DNA from 3 places in the Exiguobacterium sp. PHA03 genome. Region 1 is predicted to be linked to each of the others. Evidence: a T-box and tRNA genes for the amino acid it is inferred to sense, from the RefSeq annotation. Region 1 holds a T-box; the other regions hold tRNA genes.

Region 1 (8,132 bases):
TCCACCGGCATAAACCAGAATGTTGGCGAATTTCGTCTCCTTACGTAGTGCCTCATATTGACACCAACCATCCCAAAAATAGACGCGATTCAAACGAATCGGACCAACACGAAGTAACGACTTTCCTGAACCGATATTGATCTCCATGTTTCCGCCGAATAATCGGGCAAAAAAGTAATGTCCCATCTCATGAATCAATGTCACGATAGGCAATAGTAAAAAGAACGACAAAAAGAATTTCCATAAATCACCGAAACCGAACATACAACGTACATCCTTTCACGTCAAAACAACATTTAAAATACTACATATGAATTGTTCCCGAAAGATGTATGTTCAAACAATCTTTCAATGATTTTCGTAAGTCAATTGTATGACAGGCTGACATCGGACTGTCATCCGCACACAAAAGAAGGACGAAGCCATTTAGTGCTTCATCCTTCTCCATTTAATCGGTTTTCTTTCGACGCTTGTTCGCTGCGTACAACAATCCGATGATCGTCAGTGCTGCACCACCTGCTACCGCGTATTTCTTGTAATCTGCTTTTCGTTCCGCAATAACCGTAGTCGTCAATGCTGGAACGACTAACTGTTTTTCTTCGTGCAACCGTGGTGCGTGTAATTTAACGGCACCCGACTCAACCAACACCTCGAATTCACCATTTGGCAATTCAATCGTGATATCTTTTTCCGTCGCATTGTGATAGACACGCTGCCGTTCGACGTATCCTTCATATGTTCGCTTCAGTTCAAAGGCAATGACACCTTCCTCTTCTTCAAGGAAACGAAGATGTTTTTTAATCATCGCCGCGTTTGCGAGACGGAACATCGGATACTGACGACGAAGGGCAATCAATCCTTTGACGTACTCGACTGCTGGACGCTCTGTTTCTGCCCGTTCATAGTCGAGACGATTCACGACCTCTCCGGCATTGAAGCTGTCACGAATACCGTCTTTCGTCCGGAAGAACTCTTGTCCGGCATGGAGGAAAGGAATCCCTTGTCCCGTCAAAATGATCGCATTTGCAAGCATTTGCCGTTTCCGACGAATCTCTTCCGTGTCTTCTGGACGAGACACCGTCAATTTATCCCAAATCGTCAAATCATCATGAGCCTCGACGTACGAGACGACTTGATTCGGCTCATCGGCAAACCCTTGCGAAGAGACGTTACCAGCGATTCCCCGTTTGACTTCACTCGTCCGGTCAAATGCACCACTGATGAAACCACGGTCTTCTGGCGTTTGGACATCGCCTTTGACCCCGTCCCGTAAACCGTTGTTGAAATGAGCGATTCCTGGCATCTTCGGTGCGTTGAAATAGTTCGCTTTTTCTTCCGGATCAAGTGGCGTATCGAGATCCCATCCTTCACCGATGATCAGAATCGATGGATCAATCCGGTCAAGTGCATGGCGCACTTGATTCATCGTCTCAACATCATGAAGTCCCATTAAGTCGAAGCGGAACCCATCGAGATGGTATTCTTTCGCCCAGTACGTCACACAATCAAGAATGAACTTTCGCATCATCAGACGTTCAGATGCAGTATCATTTCCACAGAAACTACCGTTTGAGAGACTCCCATCCGCCTCTTGACGATAAAAGTATCCAGGAACGAACTGACCAAGCGGAACCGTCGCCGCATCATACGTATGATTGAAGACGACGTCCATGATGACACGGATCCCGCGATCATGTAACGCCTGCACCAATTGTTTTAATTCAAGGATCCGCGTTCGTGGATCATCCGGATTCGAGGAGTACGAACCTTCCGGCGCAAAGTAGTTCACTGGATCATAACCCCAGTTATAGTTATCCGGGTCGTTCGGCGCTGTCTCATTGACCGAGCCAAAATCATAGATCGGTAGTAACTGGACATGTGTCACACCGAGGTCTGCTAAATAATCAAGCCCTGTCAATCCACCATTTGGTGTCCGTGTCCCTGCTTCCGTCAGTCCAGCGAACGTACCACGTGCAACGACACCACTGGCCGGATGACTCGTTGCATCGCGTACGTGTAATTCATAGACAACTGCGTCTTGCGAAGAATGGAACAATGGACGTTCTTCAATCCATCGTTCTGGTGTCACACTGGTCGGGTCAATTAATGCGCCGCGCTTTCCGTTCGTTCCGACGGCTTTCGCATACGGATCGACCGCCTCGACCTTTTGTCCGTTGATGCTCGCTTGAAACGTATAGAAATAACCTTCATATGTCGCTCGATCGAGTTCAACGACGTACGTTCCCCGTTCGTCTGCCACCATCTCGACCTCTTCGACTTTTCGTGCGCGTAGTGTCTTGTAGAGACGAATCACGACACGTTCTGCTGTCGGCGCCCACAAGCGCACGTGAATCGCTGTCTCTGAGAAGGTCGCTCCTAAATCATTTCCACTATAGGCAAATCGCTCATCCAGTTCTTGCGGTGTGAGCGTCAACATGTCTGCTGTTTGTTTCAAAGCCAAGCACCCCTTTCATTTCATGGTTTTTATTATAACAAAATTTCAAAGCAGTGGACGCTTCCGGTATTCCTCTCTAAAATAGAGAGTGGAATGAAAGGGGAGATTGAAATGGCAGCAAAAGATAATTCATTTGATATCGTGTCACAAATCAACATCGAGGAAGTCAAGAACGCGGTCCAAATCGCACTGAAGGAAATCACGAACCGCTTCGACTTCAAAGGTTCAAAGAGCGACATGAAGCTCGAAAAAGAGGATTTAATTCTAATCTCAGATGACGATTTCAAACTCGATCAAGTCAAAGATGTCTTAACAGCAAAATTGATCAAGCGCGAAGTCCCAACCAAAAACCTGCAGTATGAAAAAGTCGAGCAGGCTGCCGGGAATACGGTCCGACAACGTGTCATCCTGAAAAGTGGAATCGACCGTGACGACGCGAAAAAGATCAACAATGCCGTCAAGGAATCGAAATTAAAAGTGAAGACACAGATCCAAGATGACCAAATCCGCGTCACAGGTAAATCACGTGACGACTTACAACAAGTCATGCAGATCGTTCGTGAGCTTCCATTATCAGTCGATGTTCAATTCATTAACTTCCGTTAATCGATTGATCTGAACGCTCATATTCAAAAGATAGGCATAACGCATTTTCGGGTATCTCCTTAACAAAGGAGTGGTCGATCATGCGTTATGCCCTTTTTGCGGATCTTCACAGTTCAGTAGCCGACACAGCGGCTGTCCTAGCTGACATACGACAGCTCGCTCCCGATGCGCATTTGTTTTGTCTCGGTGATGTTCATGAATGCCATGTCGGTAAAAAGCGAGCGAAGCGCTATTCTTTCGAATCGCTCTCCCTCGTCGTGACGCTTGATGATGATTTTTTAAACCTAATTGATTTTAAGACGTTACTGGGTAATCAAGAAGAGCGCATCCTGTCGCTCGTTCCACCGCAACTATCTCCTGTCATCGATGCGTTACGCGACTGCCCTCGAAAACAACACATCGAGGGTGCATTGTTGATTCATGGAGATCAATTGAATTGGTCCCGTGATTTTTTGCCTGATCTGTCACAGCAACGTGAACCAGTACTCTTTTTTGGTCATAGTCATATCAGAGGTTTGTTTCGAAATGGTATTGCTCTGTCGAGCCCATTGTATCAATCTTTATCCATTAATGGAGGACGATATGCCATCAATCTAGGTCCTGTCGTGTTCGAACGAGAATGGTGTCTTTACGATTCAGTGCAACAATCGATCGTATTCTATCAGGCGAAGTAAGAGGATACGACAAAAGCCGTCGGGCACAGGGCTCGACGGCTTTTGTTCATGCATCTTATTGATCAGAGATAACGGACAAGCGATGCCTTGACGATATCCACTTGTGTGAAGTTCGTCTCTTCCGCGAATGCTTCGATGACTTGACGGACATCCCCTTGACGACGAACGAAGCTCGTCGGAACTGGTGTTGTACCGACAAGTTGCTCATGCAAACTCGTCAATCGATGATCATCGATGATCGTCGTCATCAAATCAAGGAACAGAAGAACATGCAGACGGTTCAAATAATCCCATGGTTTATCTTCCGAACGGAATTCATTACGAGCGAGCCATTTTTTTAATCCGATCGCATCGATTTGACTCAACGTCTCTGTCGTGCGTGCCGACTTCCAAAGCGTCAACAGTTCGCCGAGTTTTTTTCGTGTCTGTTTCTTACGCATGAAGAATTCAAAATTGTCTTTCGTGCGCAACGCGTCTCCTTCAATCGGAGCAATCAAATCAGCTTCCGGCGCCGTCACGAAATCGTGAACGAAATCGACAGACTCTCCCGGTAACCAAGCAGCGACTTTCCCGTGAAAATCAGCCATGAAGGCGACGGTTTCTGCCAAAGGCTCCTGCTTCATCTGTGAAGCAGCTTGCTGTAATCGGTCTTTCGTCTCAGTCTTCATAATCTACCTCTTCTTATTCGTGGATTGGTCTTACATTTCTTCCGGAGCGCCGACACCAAGTAAACGAAGACCTTCTGTCAAGACGATCGTGACAGACTTGACGAGTGCAAGACGCGATTGTTTTGCTGCGTCATCTTCGAGAACACGGACGTGTCCGTAGTATTTATTGAAGCTTTGTGCAAGATCTAAGACGTAACGGCTGATGATTGACGGCTCGCGACGTGTGAATGCACGATCGATGACCGTCGAGAATTGGTTCAGCATCGAGACGACACCCCATGCATGATCATCGGCACTGCCAGCGAATGGTGTGCCATCATAGCTACCTTTACGGAGCAATGAGTGCGCACGAGCATTCGTATACTGGACATACGGTCCTGTTTCACCTTCGAATTTCAACATCTGCTCAAGATCGAACTCGATGTTGTTCATCCGTTCGTTCTTCAAGTCGTGGAAGATGACGGCGCCAACACCTACTTGACGAGCTGTTGCTTCGGCATTCGCTAAGTTCGGATTTTTTTCCGCGATGTTTTGCTTCGCGACGTCGATCGCTTCTTGTAGTACTTCTTCAAGTAAGACGATCCGACCTTTACGCGTCGACATTTTCTTTCCGTCCTTCATGATCAGACCGAACGGCACATGGTGCATTCCGTCGACGTTCTCAAATCCAAGTTTCTTCAAGACTGCGAACAATTGCTTGAAGTGAAGCGCTTGTTCCCCACCGACGACGTAGAACGCTTGCTCAAAGCGGTACGTTTCGAGACGATAGACAGCAGCTGCTAAGTCACGTGTCGCATAAAGCGTTGCGCCATCTTTCTTTTTAATCAAGGCAGGTGGCATACCCTCTGCTTCGAGGTCAACGACCATTGCCCCTTCTGATTCGACGAGGAGATCTTTCTCTTCGAGCAAATCGATGACGTGTTGCATCTTATCGTTGTAGAAGGCTTCTCCGTTCAAACTATCGAATTTAACACCGAGCATCTCATAAACACGGTTGAACTCGACGAGTGAGACTTCACGGAACCACGTCCAAAGCGTCGTTGCCTGCTCATCACCTTGTTCGAGTTTTTTGAACCAGAGACGTCCTTCGTCCTCAAGCGTCGGATTTGTTTCCGCTTCTTCGTGGAACCGGACGTATAATTTCAACAATTCCTTGATTGGTTCTGCACGGACCGCTTCTTCCTCACCCCACATCGTGTAAGCCACCATCAATTTCCCGAACTGTGTTCCCCAGTCCCCTAAGTGGTTGACACCGACGACGTCGTACCCTTTTTTACGTGAGATTTGGTTGAGCGCATTTCCGATTACTGTTGAACGTAAGTGACCCATCGAGAAAGGTTTCGCGATGTTTGGTGATGAAAAATCAGTGACGATCGTTTTTCCATTCGCTTCACTTGATCCGAACGCCTCTTGCTCCGTCAGGACTTGGTTGACGATTTCTTGCGAGACGACTTCCCGGTTCAAGAAGACGTTAATGTAAGGACCAACAGCTTGAACGTTTGAGAACAACGGCGCATCAATTTTTTCTGCGAGCTCCGAAGCAATCATGTTCGGTGCTTTACGGAATGCTTTCGCGAGCATGAAACATGGGAATGCCAGATCTCCATGATCTTCATGTTTCGGTTGCTCGATCAGTTGTTCGATTTGTTCAACCGATAAGGCACCTTCCATGACTTGATGTAATACTTCTGCGTATTGCGTTTTATAACTCATCTTTATTTCCTCCTGCTTCACTGATTTTTGGCAATAAAAAACGCCCCTTGCGCCACGCGCAAAGAGACGGAATGACCGCGGTACCACTCTTCTTGGTGTCATTTTTGACACCCACCTTGTTCGGGGATAACGGGGTTCCCCCGGCTACGCCTTTTCCTTCAGGAATCGGGTAGCGTCTCAGAAGTGCGCTTCACGACCGGTTCGTCCTCAGGCTTCCACCATTCCCTGATTCGCTAGTTGACGAAAATCAACCGTTACTCTCTTCATCATCGACTGTATTCGATATCTTTCACATTATACGCAATTCTTTCTTTTCTCTCAACCTTATTTTTTTGGTAAATGGCTTATCAAAATTTCCACAATTCGGGTATAGGAATAAAAGATACTTCTCAGGGGGAGGGATGTTTCATGCGCTACTACCAACAGGTAGCCCGGACGAGCTGGATCGTTTTCAGTCTCGTCGCCTTGACGTTATTATTGATTGGCATCGTTCATCCACCTACCTTCCATCCTTCCATCTCCATCGTCAATACTCTTTATTTGTTTGGGCTCGTTCTCCTGTTTCAGTTCGATAATGTCCGTCGTGGCGGCATTTATTATACATTCCAAGAAGGAATCATCTTATTTTTATTCCTCAATTACGGTTTGACGTACGCTTTGATTTTAAGCCAAGTCGGTATTCTCGTCTTTCAATTCATGTCTCACCGAAAAGCGATTCGCTGGAAACGTTTCGCCTATCTCTACCCGATCAACGCCTTGTTTGATTTAGTCTACATCTCGCTTCCGGTATTTGCGTATGAAGCGCTCGGTGGACCGACCGGCTCAAACTTTACGTATATGAAAGCCCTGCTTCCCTTCATCGGCTTTTTGATCACTGTCTTCCTTGTCTCTTACTTCCAATGTCTGTTCGTCAATCGCTTCCTCTACTTGAAATACGATTGGCGACGTCTCGTGAAGTTGCAGTCCCTCGTTTATGGAATCAGCATGTTAAGTGCTCTACTTGGAATCTGGTTCTACGATGAAAGTCCGCTCGTCGCGGCTACAGTATCCGCCTTGATTCTCTTCTTGTTCAAACGTCTGTTGCAAGAACGTGGTGACTCCCTTGAAGCAAACGATAATGCCAAACGATTTGATGATGCGAAGGAACACTTGTTGATTTCCCGCTTCGAGCGCGAGACGATCGATTCGTTACTCCTCGATTTACCACATCTGTTGCCGTTTTCTGAAGGTTGGATCTCAATTCAACAACAGCGGAAACAAGTCATCTATAACATTCGGACGAAACAACCAATCGACGTGTTACCACTGTTTCATTCCTTGTCAGCTGACGATTTGCATACCCCAATCATCTATGGTCTGCGTTGCGACTGGGGAAACGATATTCAAATCGGATTGCCTGTCGATCGTCACTCGATGCTAGCGATTCCTTCGATTACGAGCGGAGAGGTCGATGTTTCGATCATCCTGTTCCATCAAGTCGCAGACGCCTATGATGTGACAAATGCTGACGAATTATCTCGTTTGCTTCGTACCTTTTGTCGCGTCTTAGAACGCTCACGTGAAACGGTCCAACTCTATACGGAAAGTCGGACCGATGCTTTGACCGAATTACCGAATAGCCGTGCTTTTTATGAACACGGTCGGCAGGAATTTGCCGCTGACTCCTACCCGCTCTCCGTAATTCTGTTCGATATCGATCATTTCAAACGTGTCAATGATACGTACGGTCATAAAGTAGGTGATCTCGTCCTTCGTGAACTCGGCCGACGTATCCAGGCGATCCAATTGCAACATGATGATGTCTTTGCTGCTCGTTATGGTGGGGAGGAATTCGTGCTTCTGTTGCGAAATGGTAGTCAAGAGGCTGCTATTCAGATTGCCGAGACGGTCCGCCATGCGGTCATGGATCGTCCCTTCCTCGTCGATGGTCACCGACTGTCCTTAACCGTCAGCCTCGGAATTGATACAGTGGATGAAAGATATCAACGGACGTTCGAAGAATCGTTACGTCAAGCC
Region 2 (8,132 bases), on a different contig from region 1:
CCGATAACGCGGACACGAACTGTATCATTCCCAAGTTCACTCATCTTCGCGATTTGAACAAGTGTACCGACCTGATGCAACCCGTCGACAGACGGCTCTGCTTCTGGATCACGTTGCGTGACGACGACGAGATCGATCTCGTGTTCCTTTGATGCAAGTAAGGCTTTTAAGGATACCGGACGCCCGACATCAATCGTCAATCCGATCAACGGATACGCGACGACACCGCGTAACGGTAAAAGTGGATATTGTTTTTTCTTCATTCGAATTCCTCCTAAACAAAAAGACTCGGAAAGGCGTACAAGTAGCCTCCGAGCCGATTTGTCACGGTGTTACGCCGTTTCTTTTTCTTTCCCATGTTCAATTGTACCATCTTTCAACTCAAGCGTTGGACCGCGCTTACCAGTCAACGTTTCTGCTGTAATGATGACTTTCGCGATGTCTTCACGCGATGGAATTTCGAACATGATATCTAGCATAGTTTCTTCGATGATTGAACGAAGACCACGCGCACCTGTTTTACGTTCGATTGCGAGCTTCGCAATCTCAAGAAGTGCATCTTCCGTGAAGTCGAGTTCGACATCATCAAGTTGAAGCATTTTCTTATATTGTTTCACGAGGGCGTTTTTCGGTTTCGTCAAGATTTGAACGAGTGCCTCTTCATCGAGTGGCTCGAGTGTTGCCATGACTGGCAAACGACCGATGAACTCAGGAATCAAACCAAACTTTTGAAGATCTTCTGGCAATGCGGCTGCTAGAATTTCTTTTTGTGTGAGGTTACGGTTCTCTGAATCGTTTCCGAAGCCGATGACTTTTTTACCGAGACGACGTTTGATCGACTGATCGATACCATCGAATGCTCCACCAACGATGAACAAGATGTTCGTCGTATCGATTTGGATGAATTCTTGATGCGGATGTTTGCGTCCACCTTGTGGCGGTACACTTGCAACAGTTCCTTCCAAAATCTTCAGCAAGGCTTGTTGAACACCCTCACCAGAAACATCACGTGTAATTGACGGATTTTCTGATTTACGAGCGATCTTATCGATCTCATCAATGTAGATGATTCCTTTTTCAGCCTTCTCGACATCATAGTCCGCTGCTTGGATGAGTTTCAACAGGATGTTCTCGACGTCTTCACCGACATAACCGGCTTCCGTCAAACTTGTTGCATCTGCAATCGCAAACGGTACGTTTAAGATACGTGCCATCGTTTGGGCAAGAAGTGTCTTACCGCTACCTGTTGGACCGATCATGACGATGTTTGATTTTGAGAGCTCGACATCATCTGCGCGACCACCAGCATTGATTCGTTTGTAGTGATTATACATCGCTACAGATAACGATTTTTTCGCTTTTTCTTGACCGATGACATAATCGTCAAGTGTCGTACGAATTTCATGCGGTTTTGGAACATTCTTCAGCTCGACTTCTTCTTCTGTACCGAGTTCTTCCTCTACGATTTCATTGCAGAGTTCGATACACTCGTCGCAAATGTAAACGCCAGGTCCAGCAACAAGTTTGCGTACTTGTTCTTGTGTCTTTCCACAGAAAGAACATTTTAGCTGACCTTTTTCTTCGTTGAATTTAAACATAAAGGTCCACCCCTTTAACGTGGAAATTGTATGGACGCCTGTAGCATCCCGTCTCACGTTTTACTATTTATGATTGTAGCATGAACAAGGAAAGTCTTTCAAATCCTGGACGAACGATTTACAGTTTGATGTCCTGAACCAAGGATTGTTTGTCCTTGTTTGACCTATCGTACAAAAAAATCGACTCCAAGACCAGAAATTGGGCTTGAAGTCGATCGAAAACCATGAAATGGCTTATTTTGCTTTTGCGTTGTCGACGAGAACATCGATAGCTTTACGGAATTGAAGATCTCCTTTAAGCGTTTCAAGACCACCTTGTGGTGCAAGCATCGTTTCAAGTTGATCTGCAGGGATGTTGTAGAGTTCTGACATTGATTGAAGTTCAGTTTGAGTTTCCTCATCTGTTACTTCGATTTTTTCGTCAGCAACGATTTGCTTAAGGACGAGACGTGCCTTAACGCGCTCTTCCGCTTGCTCTTTCATTTCAGAACGCATTGCCTCTTCTGTCGTTCCAGTCAACTGGAAGTACATGTTGAGGTCGATGCCTTGTGATTGAATACGTTGTGTGAACTCTTGAACCATACGCTCGACTTCGTTTTCGACCATGACTTCTGGAAGATCAACTGTCGCGTTTTTCGTAGCCGCTTCGACTAACTCATCGCGCATTGAAGCATCAGCTTCTTGTTTGCGTGTGTTTTCGAGACGCGTACGGATTTTTGTTTTCAACTCGTCGAGTGAAGAAACTTCTTCATCCATCTCTTTTGCGAACTCATCTGTCAATTCAGGGAGCTCTTGCGCTTTGACTTCATGGATTGTTACTTTGAATGTAACTGGTTTTCCAGCGAGTGATGCTTCGTGGTATTCCTCTGGGAATGTCACTTCAAGATCTTTTTGCTCGCCAGTTTTTAAACCGATCATTTGCTCTTCGAATCCAGGAATGAAGTTTCCAGAACCGATGACGAGTGAGTAGTTCTCAGCAGTTCCGCCGTCGAATTGGTTTTCCCCATCGAAACCTGCGAAGTCGAATACGACTGTATCGCCATTCTCGATGACGCCATCTTCTTTAACGACGAGTTCTGCACCGCGTTCTTGCAATGTTTTGAGTTCAGCGTCGACGTCTTCGTCAGTAACGTTCGTTTCAACTGCTGTGTACTCAAGACCTTTGTACTCACCGAGTGTAGCTTCTGGCTCGATGACGAACGTGATTTTGAATTCGACTGGCTTGCCTTTTTCGAGTGTTTCAACGTCGATGTTTTCAAGCGCGATTGGCTCGATTCCTGATTCGACGACTGCACCTTCGATTGTGTCCTTATAAAGGATATCGAGTGCATCTTGGTACAGTGCTTCTTCACCGTACATTTTGTTGAACATTGCGCGTGGCATTTTTCCTTTACGGAAACCTGGTGTGTTCAAAGTCTTAACGACTTTCTTGAACGCTTGGTCTACCGCTTTATCAAATGCTTCAGCAGGCGCTTCATACGTGAGGACGCCGAGGCTACCTGATTGTTTTTCCCATTTTGCAGTCATGCTGAGTCCCTCCAAAATTGTCAATTAGCGTACATGTGTGTACAACAAGTCACATTATAGCACAATCGTTCTGACGATTACCACTGTTGAACGAATCGTTTCCAGATGTCTCAATCGAAGTAAATCTGCTCGAATGCGATGACTTCCGGATAGAGGATATGCACCCCCTGATATAATCGCTTCGCTAGCGGACTCAAGTCACGTTCCGGCTCTTCTTTTTCAAACGACAGACCGGCTAGTTCTTCGCATGCGAGAAGCCACTTCTCCATATCCGACCCGATTGCTTCTCGTTCTTCAAGATGAATCAACTGGTCCGAACGTAAGACGAGCAAGGCTCGAAAAGGATCCATTTTTTCTAATGTATGCATCGATGCGAGTAACGCTTGTTGTTCCTGTTGATGCGCAATCAGCACTTCTTCTAAATCTTGACGCGTCGAGATCGTCCAGTGTACATCTAAATGTGGCACATAAATGTCTGCCGGATAGGACAGATGCTCAATCACACTTCCTAATAACTGATCGATGACGAGTAGGCTTTGATGTTCTGTATCCTGAGCACGAAGATACTTGTGTGTGATGTAGTCAAAGAGCGCAGGTGTCCGTTCGAATTCAGCACCAGCCAAATGGCGCATTTGTTCGACCCAGCTTCCATGTTGCAACACATGCATCAACGCCGTTCCGGAAGTTACAGTACTCTGAGTAACATTGTTTTTTTGAACCGGTGTCGTCTTTTGTTCTCGCACCGTCATCCGCTGTTTGATCTCGTCTAACCGAAGCGCAAGTCCATACGGCAGATACGGTGACGCCGAGCGTAGAGCGAGCTTCATTGGATACCGTTCTCCGAGTTCATAAAGAAAGAGTGCGAGCACTTGCTCCACACCCTCGACTTCAAGAAAACGTTCTGCTACAGTTTCGTATCGTTCACGGTCATGCAGTAATAGCGGTTGAATGACATAGAGTCGGTATAATACGTCTTCTCCTGTCAATTGGTCAGTCTCTAATTCCTTGACCAGCCGTTCCTGTTCAGATGCGGGCAAACGGAGGATGCGCACTCGTTCCGCTTCTAATTCGTGTTCCATCCAGCGGGATGTCCCCATTTTCCGACACTCCTTTTAATTCACTGTTCAGTTTGTGAATGGATCAAGCAATGATGTCCAGTTCGTGATCGCCTCTTGTAATTTCCCTGCTTGTTCGATGCCAAGACGATTTAATGTATCGAGAGAGACGTCTGTTTCAAGAAGTCGTGTGATATCTTCTGATTGATTCACGAACTGCTCGAGCTTTGCACTTAAATTTTGTAACTCTTGCGGTGGATTTTCAAGTCCCGCCAATCGTTGGTCGATTTGGTCCAGCTCTTGATTGAACTGATCAATCGTTCCGTTTTCCTTTAACTTTTCGACTTGTTGGTCGAGCGCTTGCTCCGGATTCGTGGATTCGCGTGCTTTCGCAGCCGCTTCATTCAAAGAAGAAGATAAGTCGGACGTGACTTGTGCCGTATCTTTCGCAATCCCTTGAAGTTCTCCAGCATAATCGACACTATTTTTCACATCGTTGACCTGTTGTTTTGCATCATCAACTGTATTTGAAATCTCACTACACCCTACAAGAAACGTACTGAGTAACAGGACTGTACCAACTTTCTTCCACATCGCTTTCATCCCTTTCGAGTTCATGATACCTTAATTATAAACGAAAATTGAAATAAAAAAAAGAGACCGCCCTCGTAAGGGCAGTCTCTATTTTAATTATAGCGTCCCAAGAGGGATTCGAACCCCCGACCGACGGCTTAGAAGGCCGTTGCTCTATCCTGCTGAGCTATTGGGACGTGTCAACACGAATAAACTATACTAGAACAATTCTTTCGTGTCAATCACATTACAAAGATTGCATTTATTTTATTACAAAAATGTTCCGTCGAGGTGAAGTGCATTGACGCGATCCCCGTTCATGTCAAGAAAATCGACAGAATAGCGGTCTTGTTCTACTTCAAGAATCGCATACGTCTTGTCTGGGCGATGGCGTGGCATCCGAATCGATCCTGGATTGATGAATAACACACCATCCCGATACTCCGCCTTCGCAACATGAGAATGACCATACAAAACGATATCAGCTTGCTTTTCGTTCGCATGATGTTGCAAGACATCTAGGCTATATTTGACGTCCTGACGATGTCCGTGGACACAGAGGACCTTATGCTCGTCCATTTCCGACGTGACTTCTTCCGGGAAATCGTGTCCATAATCACAGTTCCCCCGTACAACACGATATGGATATAACGATTCAATGTCGCGTGTCAATTGAGAGTCTCCACAATGAAAAGCCAAATCCACGTCCTGATGCCGTTCGAATATCGTAAGCAGTTCTTGTTCTAGTCCATGGCTATCACTAACGATCAACGCTCTCATTTTCATCACACTCCTAGGAAAGTAGTTAAGTCCTGTTCGAGCTTGCGCAATGCATTGCCACGATGACTGATCATCGCTTTTTCTTCTTTCGTCAACTCAGCAGCCGTTTGTCCACTTGCCGTGACGAACAATGGGTCATAACCGAAACCGTTCGATCCCGTTGCTTCAAAACCGATTCGCCCTTCCATTGTTCCGCGTACCGTCAATGTTTCGCCTGTTGGTTTTGCTAGCGCGAGTACACAAACGAAGCGTGCCGTCCGCTCCTCTTCCGGAACACCTTCTAACTTTTCAAGTAGTAGAGCGTTGTTCGCTGCATCCGACTTTTCAAGACCCGCGAAGCGTGCCGAGTAGACACCTGGAGCGCCATCTAAAGCATCGACTTCAAGACCTGAATCGTCAGCAAGTACTGCGTGACCAAAGTAGGATGCTGCTTCTGTTGCTTTTAAGAGTGCATTCTCCTCGAATGTTTCACCTGTCTCATCCGTTTCTTTAGCATCCGCATGATCGAGTAACGACTCGACTGTATAGCCGAGACGCCCAAGCATGCTTTCGAGTTCCTTCACTTTACCAGCGTTATGTGTTGCGACGATGACTTTCATTTATGTTCCCCCACTTCTTCTCCTACATACCACCACGAAACACCGAGTGTCTCGCGACCGGCTTCAATCAGTTCCTTAATACCTTTTTCCCCAAGTTCGAGCATTTCGAGCATCTCTTGACGGGAAAAGGTCGACTCTTCTCCTGTTGCTTGCATCTCGACGATTTTACCGGATGAGGTCATGACGAGATTGAAGTCGACTTCAGCTGCAGCATCCTCTTCGTAGCATAAATCAAGTAAGGCATTCGATTCGACAATTCCAACTGAGATGGCGGCGATGCCCTCTTTGATTGGTGTATCGGTCAGTTTTCCCGCTTGAATCAGTTGATCGATAGCTCGAACGAGTGCTAAAAATCCACCGGTGATCGATGCTGTTCGTGTTCCGCCATCAGCTTGAATGACGTCACAATCGATCCAGATCGTCCGTTCACCAAGTTTTTCTAGATCGACGACCGCCCGAAGCGATCGGCTAATGAGACGTTGGATTTCCATCGTCCGCCCCGTCTGTTTGCCGCGAACGGCTTCTCGTGCAGTCCGCTGAGCGGTTGCCCGCGGTAACATCGAATATTCCGCATTGATCCAGCCTTGGCGTTTTCCACGCAGAAATGGTGGTACCCTTTCCTCGACGGTCGCCGTGCAGAGGACTTTCGTATCACCCAGTTCAATCAAAATCGAACCTTCCGCGTGTTTATTGATGTCAACTGATAACTGTACTGGACGGAGATCGTCCGCCGTTCGTTGGTCTGTCCGCATTTAATCTTCCTCCGTTCCAAGGACGATGCGCTCCGCATGAATGGGCTGATCGAGCCAGTCCGTTGCAATTTGGTCGAATGAGCGGATATCGCCTGTCGCGTAATAACGATGTTCTGGTGTTTGTGTCACATCTGCTGAAATCGTGTTGTAGTCAAGTAGTGCTGCTACTTCGAGTGCGGTTTCATCCCCTGAAGAGATGAGTTGAACGCCTGGTCCGATGACCCGTCCAATGACATCTGCTAAGAGCGGATAATGGGTGCACCCGAGTATTAGTGTATCCATATCGTAATTCATCAAAGGTCGTAGCGTATTCGCAACGACACGTTCGACGTATGCGCCATCCGTCTGCATCGACTCGACGAGCGGAACGAATGGCGGGCACGCTAACGATTCAACGACGACTTGTCCTTCGACATGTCGTAACGCCTTCTCGTAGGAATTACTTGTAATCGTCATCTTCGTTCCGATGACACCGATTCGTTTCGTACGTGTCACCTTGACTGCTGCACGGGCACCCGGATCGATGACACCGATGACAGGTATATTTAAACGTTCTCGCGCTTCTTTTAAGACGACAGCCGTAGCTGTATTACAGGCGATCACGATCAATTTCACATCTTGTTGTACGAGATAATCAATCATCTCCCACGTAAACTCACGAATCTCTTCTTCTGGACGCGGACCATACGGACAACGTAGTGTATCCCCGACATAGATGATTCGCTCATGGGGCAACTGTCGCATCAATTCACGTGCGACCGTCAATCCACCGACTCCGGAATCCAGTACTCCAATCGCTCGATTCACTCTTCTCCACCTCTTTCTCTCAATCTTATGGTAACAAAAAAGGACGACGGTGCAAGACCGGCGTCCGAGAATGTACGATTACAGGATTACTGAGCAAGACCTTCGCTAGTCAGCATATCTGAAAGAGTCGTGATTGCTTCAGAAGCATCGTCACCGTTTGCAACGATTTTGATATCTGAATCTTTCGCGATTCCGAGTGAAAGAACACCCATGATTGACTTCAAGTTGACAGTCTTTCCGTTGTATTCCAAGTTGATGTCTGATTGGAATTTAGATGCTGTGTTGACGAGCTGAGTAGCGGGACGAGCGTGAATGCCTGAATCCGCGATGACTTTGAATGTTTTTTCCATGATTAAGAAATCTCCCTTCACTAATAACGTACTAGTGAGTCGTTTTCGAATATGTGAACTCATTATCAAATGATAACGGATTCGAATCGAT
Region 3 (8,132 bases), on a different contig from region 1:
CCCACTTGGTACACCGTTATCATAACAGTCCATTTCTCGCCTTGCAAGTCTCGTTTCTCAAGTTTTTTGAAGTAAGCGGTTTCTTATCGTTTCCGTATCAAATTTGCCATAACTCCAGATTTCCTCGTCATGCATGACGACCGGAATTTCATATAAGAACCGTAGACTGAGCGCTTCATCCTGATCGATGTTGACTTCCTCGAATGTCCATTCCGGAAACTCATCGAGTACGAAGTCGAGTAAGATGGCGGCTTCTTCACATAGCGTACATCCCGGACGTGAATAGAGTGTTAAGTGTCTGTGTCGTTTTAATCCCATTCTGATTGCGCCTTCCTTTGCTGCATCGTTTTTTTCGTTAAACCAAGTGCTGCCCGATATTTCGCAACCGTCCGTCGCGCGACTGTCAGACCGTCTGCTTGCAGACGATCCGTCAATTGCTGATCACTTAACGGACGATCGCTATGTTGAATGTATTCGGCGATCCGCCGTTTAATTAAAAAACTCGAATCTCCGGTTGTCGTCCGTGAGACGAACAAGTCTTCTAAAGCAACGAGACCATGAACCGTCTCGACATACTTCGCAGCAATCGCTCGACCAATCGTTGACGGATGATGCCCCGTCGCCTCAGCGACTTGTTTTTTCGTCAGTGGCTCAAGATGCAGTTCTCCCTTGAACCAGCGTTCTTGTCGCTCAAGCAAGACCGAGAGGATGGCATGCATCGTAACGCGACGTCGTTCGTACGCGCGCAAAAAAGGCGTTGCCTCTTTTAATCCGAGCCACTTCTGATCCATGTCGAGTGTCATCCAGTCGATCTGAAGTTTTCCATCTAACAGGTGAATCCGTGCTTCTGCCATGACCAATCGTTCTTCTTTAGGAAGATCCGGTGTCCGGCTCAGTCGTGTCAGTCGTTTTCGCAACCGCGTTCGGTCCGGCTCACTGAACTGCGCGAATACTTGACTCGCCGGTTCATGTCGCAACCGATTCGTCAGTCCGATCAATTCTGCGTCGTCTAGCTCGACCGCCTGTAACCACTGGCACTCGCGTTCCGAGCGGGCAGCAATGCCGACTGGTTCACATTGTTGTAAGAGTGTCCGTGCTTCTGTAATCGTTGCGACATCGGTCGAGAAGGATGCAGCGAGTTCCTCGTCCGATGTCCGCAATAAACCGTCCGCTTCTAAATACACGATGAGTTGTTCCGCCATATATCCTATTTCCTGTCTGACTGATTCTAAACGTATTTGTGCAAGAAGCTCGTCTTCATAGGATGCCAAATGTCCTGCCATCTGCTCGGCCTCTAACGAAACCTGATTCGGGTAATGACGATGCAACCGTCGTTTCAACCGTCGCCATTCCTCCTCTAGTTCTGCCGCTGGTTGCTCAAGTACATGTAACTGATACTGTTGTGACGCCGATAACGTCATCTGTTGCGTTTGTTCCTGGCGTTGATCCATCGATTTCCCTCCCTCACTTCTTATTATAGAAGAAACGTTTTAAAAAACATGCTCTGAACCCCTTTTTGAGTCGCTTGAGAAAAGAAAAGTCATGCTTCCCTATTGCTTTTCTGAAAAAATGTCGCTATACTATTAATTGTTCAGTACATCAGATGCACCCGTAGCTCAGGGGATAGAGCACTGGTTTCCGGTACCAGGTGTCGGGAGTTCGAATCTCTCCGGGTGTACCATTTATTCAACTACAAGGCAATGCCAGCAATGGCATTGCCTTTTTTCTATACTGATATGTTTCGTTTGCCCTTGTAATGGAAAAATACCTAAAAGTCGCATCGTATCTTTTGACCAATATTGACCAAAGGATTATGATAAGGATAAGTCGAATAGGAAGCTACATACCAACTATAAGGAGGCAAAGACTATGTTAATTCCAACAGTCATCGAACAAACAAACCGCGGGGAACGTGCTTACGATATCTACTCACGTTTGCTAAAAGACCGCATTATTCTTCTCGGGAGCGCGATTGACGACAACGTCGCCAACTCAGTCGTTGCCCAACTTCTGTTCTTAGCAGCAGAAGATCCAGATAAAGAAATCTCGCTTTACATCAACAGCCCAGGTGGTTCGATCACTGCCGGTATGGCGATTTACGATACAATGAACTTCATCAAGCCACAAGTTTCAACAATTTGTATCGGTATGGCAGCATCGATGGGTGCGTTCTTGCTACAAGCAGGCGCAAAAGGAAAACGTTTCGCGTTACCAAACGCTGAAATCATGATTCACCAACCACTCGGTGGTACACAAGGTCAAGCATCGGATATCAAAATCCATGCGGAGCGTATCATCAAAATGCGTGAGCACCTCAACAAAATCATGGCTGAAAACACAGGACAACCACTTGAAGTCATCGAACGCGATACAGAGCGTGACAACTTCATGTCAGCACAAGCTGCTGCTGATTACGGTCTCATCGACCGCGTCATGGAACGTGCATAAGTCATCCAGAGTGTCTCCTTCGGGAGGCACTTTTTTTGTATCCATAGAAAATCGAAGCCTTGTCGGTTATCGTTACATACAAAAAAACCTCCCGTTCCTTATAGAACGAGAGGGCGATGATCAGTCGATCAAGTCTGTGATGTCTGAAACGATATCGTGGTTTTCACGAATCAGCGAGTAGATCGCGTTCGCATGTGGCGAAAGCTCTTCTTCTGCTTGTAATTGTTTCAGGAATAAAGATGTTGCGAACGCAACGAGTGTGCTTTTCGGTACACCGATTGCTTTTGCTTTTTTTGTTAACACTTCATCAAACTTCGCATCGACTGTCAGCGAAATACGTTTCTTTTCGTTAGCCATTTCAAAAACTCCTTAATTCGAACATTTAGTTGCATCGACTATATATTATAGTAGACTATGGTTCATCCCGCAAGCGACCCTCTTATATGGCCCCTGTCATCGACTCGCCATTTCGTACTTTTTCAGCGATTTGATCAATCTTCCGCAACCGGTGATTGATCCCTGATTTTGAGATGGAGCCGCTTTCGACCATCTCCCCGAGCTCTTGCAACGTGACGTCTTGATGTGTCACACGCAAAATCGCAATCTCCTTCAACTTATCCGGTAAGACATCGAGCCCGACCGTCCGCTCGAGGAACTTGATGTTCTCAACTTGGCGTAATGCCGCACCAACCGTTTTGTTGAGGTTCGCCGTCTCACAGTTGACGAGACGGTTGACCGAGTTACGCATATCTTTTAAGATCCGGACGTCCTCGAACCGTAGCATCGATTGTGTCGCATCAACGAGCTTGAGGAAATCAGAAATCTTCTCGCTCTCCTTGATATAAAGGATATGTCCCTTTTTCCGTTCGATTGCCTTTGCGTTCAAATCAAAAACGTTTGATAGACCGCGGAGCGCCGCATTGTGTTCTTCATATAAGCTGAAGATCTCCAAGTGATACGACGACGTCGCCGGATTGTTGAGCGAACCCCCGGCGAGGAACGCCCCTCGTAAATACGCGCGTGCTTTTCGTTCATCGTTTAAGATCGTGTCACTTATGGAACGAATCATCGTGAATCCTTCTCCTAAAATCCCGAGGTCTTGCAAAATCTTATCCGCCTGTTGTTTGACGCGGACGATGTAGACATTATTCTTTTTCAGACGCATTTTCTTCCGAACGAGCAGATCGAGATGAACCCCGTATGCTTTTTTCAAAAGCGAATAGATCCGACGGGCAATCGAGGCATTCTCGGTCGAGATATCGAGTGTCAGACCACGTCCGAGACCGAACGAGATCGCACCGTTCATCCGGGCAAGCGCCGCGAGTTCCGCCTTCATCTCGTGATCGGTGATCGGAATCTGCGTTAATTCTTTTTTGACTTCTGAGGCAAAGCTCATGTCAGCTCCTCCTTTCCTTCGAGTTGACGCATACGTCGAATCGACAACACTTTTCGCATGACGAGGCTTGCGACAGCATCTGAGTCATGACGGATGAAGTGATGATTGTAATCGACGATATCGTCCGCAAGCACTTCAACGCCTGCTAACTCGAATTGTTTTTCATTATAGGTGACGATGTCAGCGTGATCCTTTTGGTATTTCTTCAGGTAACTCGCATCGATCGATTCATTATTAACGATGATCGTATCGACGACTCCTTGTCCGAGGAAGCGTTCGAGTGCCGCTAAATGTTCATTGGCTGTGAACGCCGTCGTCTCACCGGGCTGCGTCATGACGTTACAGATGTAGACGACTGGAGCTAGCGATTGCTGGATTGCTTCCCGGATTTCGTCGATCAGAACGTTCGGGATGATACTCGTATAGAGACTGCCCGGACCAAGGACGATAACATCGGCATCAAGAATCGCCTGAATCGCTTCCGGTACTGGACGGACATCTTGTTCTTCAAGGAAAATCCGTTCAATCTTCTTACCGACCTTCGGAATCAACGACTCGCCTTTAACGATCGTTCCGTCCTCGAACTCGGCACAGAGCGTGATCGTCCGTTCCGTCGCCGGATAGACTTTTCCTTCCGCGTTCAACAGTTGCCCCATGACACCGATCGCTTCAACGAACGAACCGTTACAAAGTTGGGTTGCTGCCGTCAACATCAGATTTCCGAGTGAATGACCATGCAGTCCTTCCCCGGTCTCGAACCGGTACTGCATGATCCGGTCCATCAATGTCTCTGACTTCGATAAGGAGACGATGACGTTTCGGATATCGCCCGGCGGCAACATATTGAATTCCGTCCGCAAACGACCAGAACTGCCCCCGTCATCAGCAACGGTGACGATGGCTGTGATGTCAAGCGGGTAATGTTTCAGTCCACGAAGAAGCGTCGAGAGTCCTGTTCCACCACCGACAGCGACGACTTTACGTTCCCATTTCATCACTTCTCCCCCTTCGCATACACATAATCCCGGTGATTCGTCTCAATATGATACTGCGTCGCAAATTCTTTACTGATCGCTTCTGCAAACGTGATTGAGCGATGTTTCCCACCTGTACAACCGAGGGCGATGACGAGTTGCGACTTCCCTTCCCGCTCGTATTGCGGAATCAGGAATTCGAGCAGGTCGACGAGTTTTTTATAGAACAGCTTTGCTTCCGGCCATTGCATGACGTACGATGCCACTTCCTCGTCAAGTCCAGTTTTTGGACGCAACTCTGGAATGTAGAACGGGTTCGGTAAGAAGCGCAGGTCAAAGACAAGATCCGCATCAAGCGGTAAGCCATGTTTAAAGCCGAACGACATGACGTTGACCGTGAACGGAATCCGTGTGCCTTCCGTGAACTCCTTTAAGAGACGTTCTTTCAGTGCAAGCGGCTTGATGTCACTCGTATCAATCAGCATCTGTGCTTTATCGCGGAATCCTTCGAGCAACGTCCGTTCACGTTCGATTCCAATCAATGGTGAATCCGTCGGTGCAAGTGGATGCGAACGACGCGATTCCTTGTAACGGCGGACAAGGACATCGTTTCGTGCATCAAGGTACAGCATCCGGATTTGTAAGTCCGTTTTCTTTAAATCCTCATAGACGACAAAAAAGCTGTCGATGAAATCACGCGCGCGGGTATCGATGGCAACGGCGATTTTAGGACGCACTTGTCCAATGACTTCGATGAGATGCGGCAGTAACGTCGGGGGTAGATTGTCGACACAAAAATAGCCTAAGTCCTCAAAGCTGTTCATTGCGACAGTCTTCCCAGCCCCACTCATACCCGTGATGATGACAAGTTGCGGTTGATTCTGTTCCATCTTTTCGCCCTCCAGACAACAGTTCCGTGTGTATTTTTTCGCTTCTTTTTCAGTATATCATAAAAAAAGAGCCAGCTTCACTGAAGTCTCCTTCAATGAAACTGGTTCGATATTATGCGTGTGAGGATTCTTGTAATTCTTCAAGCAACGCTTCAATGAAATGCTGTGCATTTTGCGCTGCGATCGAACCATCGTTCGTTGCTGTAACGACTTGGCGCAATGTTTTTTCACGAACGTCACCAGCAGCAAAGATACCTTTGATGTTCGTTTCCATCGCTTCGTTCGTCACGACGTAACCTTGGTCGTTCAAAATACCGAGATCTTGGACGTAACCTGTGATTGGGTTCATTCCGATGTAGATGAAGACCCCATCGATCGGATGCGTCGTCACGTCAGCTGTTTTTGTATTGATCAGCTCGATACCGCCGACTTTCCCGTCTTGTTCGTTGATCTGTTTAACCGTATGGTTCCAGATGAAGTCGATTTTCGGGTTGTCGAACGCACGTTTTTGAAGGATTTTTTGAGCGCGGAGCTCATCACGACGGTGAACGATCGTGACTTTTTTCGCGAAACGTGTCAAGTAGACACCTTCTTCTACCGCAGAGTCCCCGCCACCGATGACGAAGAGTTCTTTTTCTTTGAAGAACGCCCCATCACAGACCGCACAATACGAGACACCGCGACCGCCGAGCTCTTCTTCTCCCGGTACACCGATTTTTTTATATTGTGCACCAGACGCGATGATGATTGCCCGTGCGTAGTAATCTTTGTTGTGTGCATGAATCGTTTTGTATGCTTTACCGTCTTCGATGCTTCGAACATCTCCGTACGCATATTCTGCGCCGAATGCTTTCGAGTGGTCGAACATTTTTTGTGAGAGATCTGGTCCGAGGATGCTATCGTATCCTGGGTAGTTCTCGATATCTTCTGTGTTCGCCATCTGACCGCCCGGAATCCCGCGTTCGATCATCAATGTCGAAAGGTTCGCACGTGATGCATAAAGTGCGGCTGTCATCCCAGCAGGACCTGCCCCGATGATGATGACGTCATAAATTTTTTGTTCTGTTTCCGCCATGATTCCACCCCATTTATCGTAATCGTTGTAGTTTGAGTATAGGTGAGAATCCCCTAAACGTCTAACACTTTGCTTGCAGCGGTGCCAGCATCCGTTCATGTGTCCGGATCATTGACGCGACATGATCGAACGAACAATCGACGAGCGATGCGCATTCCTCGATCAACATTCCGTCTCGTAAATCATGGAACAGGTAAAGCAGTGATGCCGCGGATGCTTCAATTGAATCGAACGATTCTCCACTTAAAACGAGCTGTGCGAAGCGCTCATAAAAGTCCCCTTCAAGACTCATCCGTTCTTCATCTGAAACGAATCGTTCTGCAAGACGGATCGTCTGCAATGCCCGGTGAATGCGTTCATCCACGACATCGGTCCGTCCTTCCATCTCGATGACAATCTGTTCCGTCAGTAACAGGACGTCCTCTCGGTCCGTTACTTCTGGCATCATCGACAATGCAAGCCGTGCTTCGGCATCGTTCAGCTTGCCAAGAAGAAGTGCCGTGAAGATTCGCGAGACGTCATCTTCCGTCTTCAACGCTTGGATGAGTGCCGAGCGAAACTGCAGGTTGTGGCGGATGTCATACGTATCCGTTTCTTCCTTTAACGCTTGTGCTTCGTCTGACTTTAAGAAAGCGGCTGCCTCTTCGACATGTCCTGTCTTATAAGCAGAAATCGATAACCAGTGCCCAAAGAGGGGATCTCCTCGGTACCCGCGACGCTCGAGTAATTTCAACTCTTCATAGGCGATATCGTACCGTCCGATGATCGCAAGTGTTGATGCGACCTTATAACGTGTCTCAAGATGCACGGAACGGACGTGTTCGAGCTGACGAGAGAGACGATGCGCCTCTTCGTCCTGTCCCATCTCGTGTAGCAAGACGAGCGTGTTACAGAGGGCATGCAAATTCCCCGGGTTTCCTTCAAGGACCCGTTCGAGGGAAGCGAATGCCTGATCATTCTCTCCTAAATAAAACTCGACGATCGCGAGGTTGTTGTAGGCAGGCCAGAACGTCGGGTACTGGGCAATCAGTCCAGTCAACGTCTCCTGTGCCGCGAACAGCATCCCTTTATCGATTTGGCGTTGTGCTTGACCGTGCAGACGAATCAATTCATCCTCTTCGTCGTCTTCCATCTCTTGTTCGAGATCAATCAGTTCCACGAGTGCGGCCGATGCCTCCGCGTGTTTACCGTTTGGTGCTTGCTCTAAATATTCCATCGCATGCTGTCGCGCTTCTTCATAAAGTGAGACGTGTGCGTAGTTATTCGCTAAATAAAAGAGTGCTTCCGTATTTGATGCGTCGAGTGCGCGTACTTGTTTCAAGACATCATTCGCATGATTGATTTCTCCT

The links. A T-box is a leader RNA that pairs with one kind of tRNA and senses whether it is charged. The one in region 1 lies ahead of argS (arginine--tRNA ligase), so its partner is inferred to be a tRNA-Arg.
Region 2: it has a tRNA-Arg gene. The T-box ahead of argS (arginine--tRNA ligase) is inferred to sense a tRNA for this amino acid. The anticodon was not compared.
Region 3: it has a tRNA-Arg gene. The T-box ahead of argS (arginine--tRNA ligase) is inferred to sense a tRNA for this amino acid. The anticodon was not compared.

What each region holds. Positions count from the first base shown of each region.
Region 1 is NZ_JAUTYQ010000003.1:193,790-201,921, reverse strand. It holds gene Q7C19_RS13540 (site-2 protease family protein) at 1-264, opposite strand, end outside; gene pulA (type I pullulanase) at 449-2,455, opposite strand; gene Q7C19_RS13530 (YajQ family cyclic di-GMP-binding protein) at 2,567-3,061, shown strand; gene Q7C19_RS13525 (metallophosphoesterase family protein) at 3,142-3,735, shown strand; gene Q7C19_RS13520 (hypothetical protein) at 3,798-4,403, opposite strand; gene argS (arginine--tRNA ligase) at 4,434-6,116, opposite strand; T-box leader at 6,176-6,395, opposite strand; gene Q7C19_RS13510 (GGDEF domain-containing protein) at 6,525-8,132, shown strand, end outside.
Region 2 is NZ_JAUTYQ010000001.1:1,506,548-1,514,679, forward strand. It holds gene lon (endopeptidase La) at 1-263, opposite strand, end outside; gene clpX (ATP-dependent protease ATP-binding subunit ClpX) at 333-1,598, opposite strand; gene tig (trigger factor) at 1,833-3,125, opposite strand; gene Q7C19_RS08000 (hypothetical protein) at 3,236-4,222, opposite strand; gene Q7C19_RS08005 (hypothetical protein) at 4,250-4,774, opposite strand; tRNA gene Q7C19_RS08010 (tRNA-Arg) at 4,877-4,950, opposite strand; gene Q7C19_RS08015 (metallophosphoesterase family protein) at 5,024-5,533, opposite strand; gene Q7C19_RS08020 (XTP/dITP diphosphatase) at 5,539-6,132, opposite strand; gene rph (ribonuclease PH) at 6,129-6,884, opposite strand; gene racE (glutamate racemase) at 6,885-7,691, opposite strand; gene Q7C19_RS08035 (phosphocarrier protein HPr) at 7,778-8,041, opposite strand; gene Q7C19_RS08040 (acyl-CoA thioesterase) at 8,107-8,132, opposite strand, start outside.
Region 3 is NZ_JAUTYQ010000001.1:1,751,814-1,759,945, forward strand. It holds gene Q7C19_RS09220 (glutaredoxin family protein) at 58-318, opposite strand; gene Q7C19_RS09225 (RNA polymerase factor sigma-54) at 309-1,451, opposite strand; tRNA gene Q7C19_RS09230 (tRNA-Arg) at 1,606-1,681, shown strand; partial or broken gene clpP (ATP-dependent Clp endopeptidase proteolytic subunit ClpP) at 1,864-2,448, shown strand; gene Q7C19_RS09240 (hypothetical protein) at 2,569-2,805, opposite strand; gene whiA (DNA-binding protein WhiA) at 2,888-3,844, opposite strand; gene Q7C19_RS09250 (gluconeogenesis factor YvcK family protein) at 3,841-4,839, opposite strand; gene rapZ (RNase adapter RapZ) at 4,839-5,708, opposite strand; gene trxB (thioredoxin-disulfide reductase) at 5,821-6,783, opposite strand; gene Q7C19_RS09265 (tetratricopeptide repeat protein) at 6,845-8,132, opposite strand, start outside.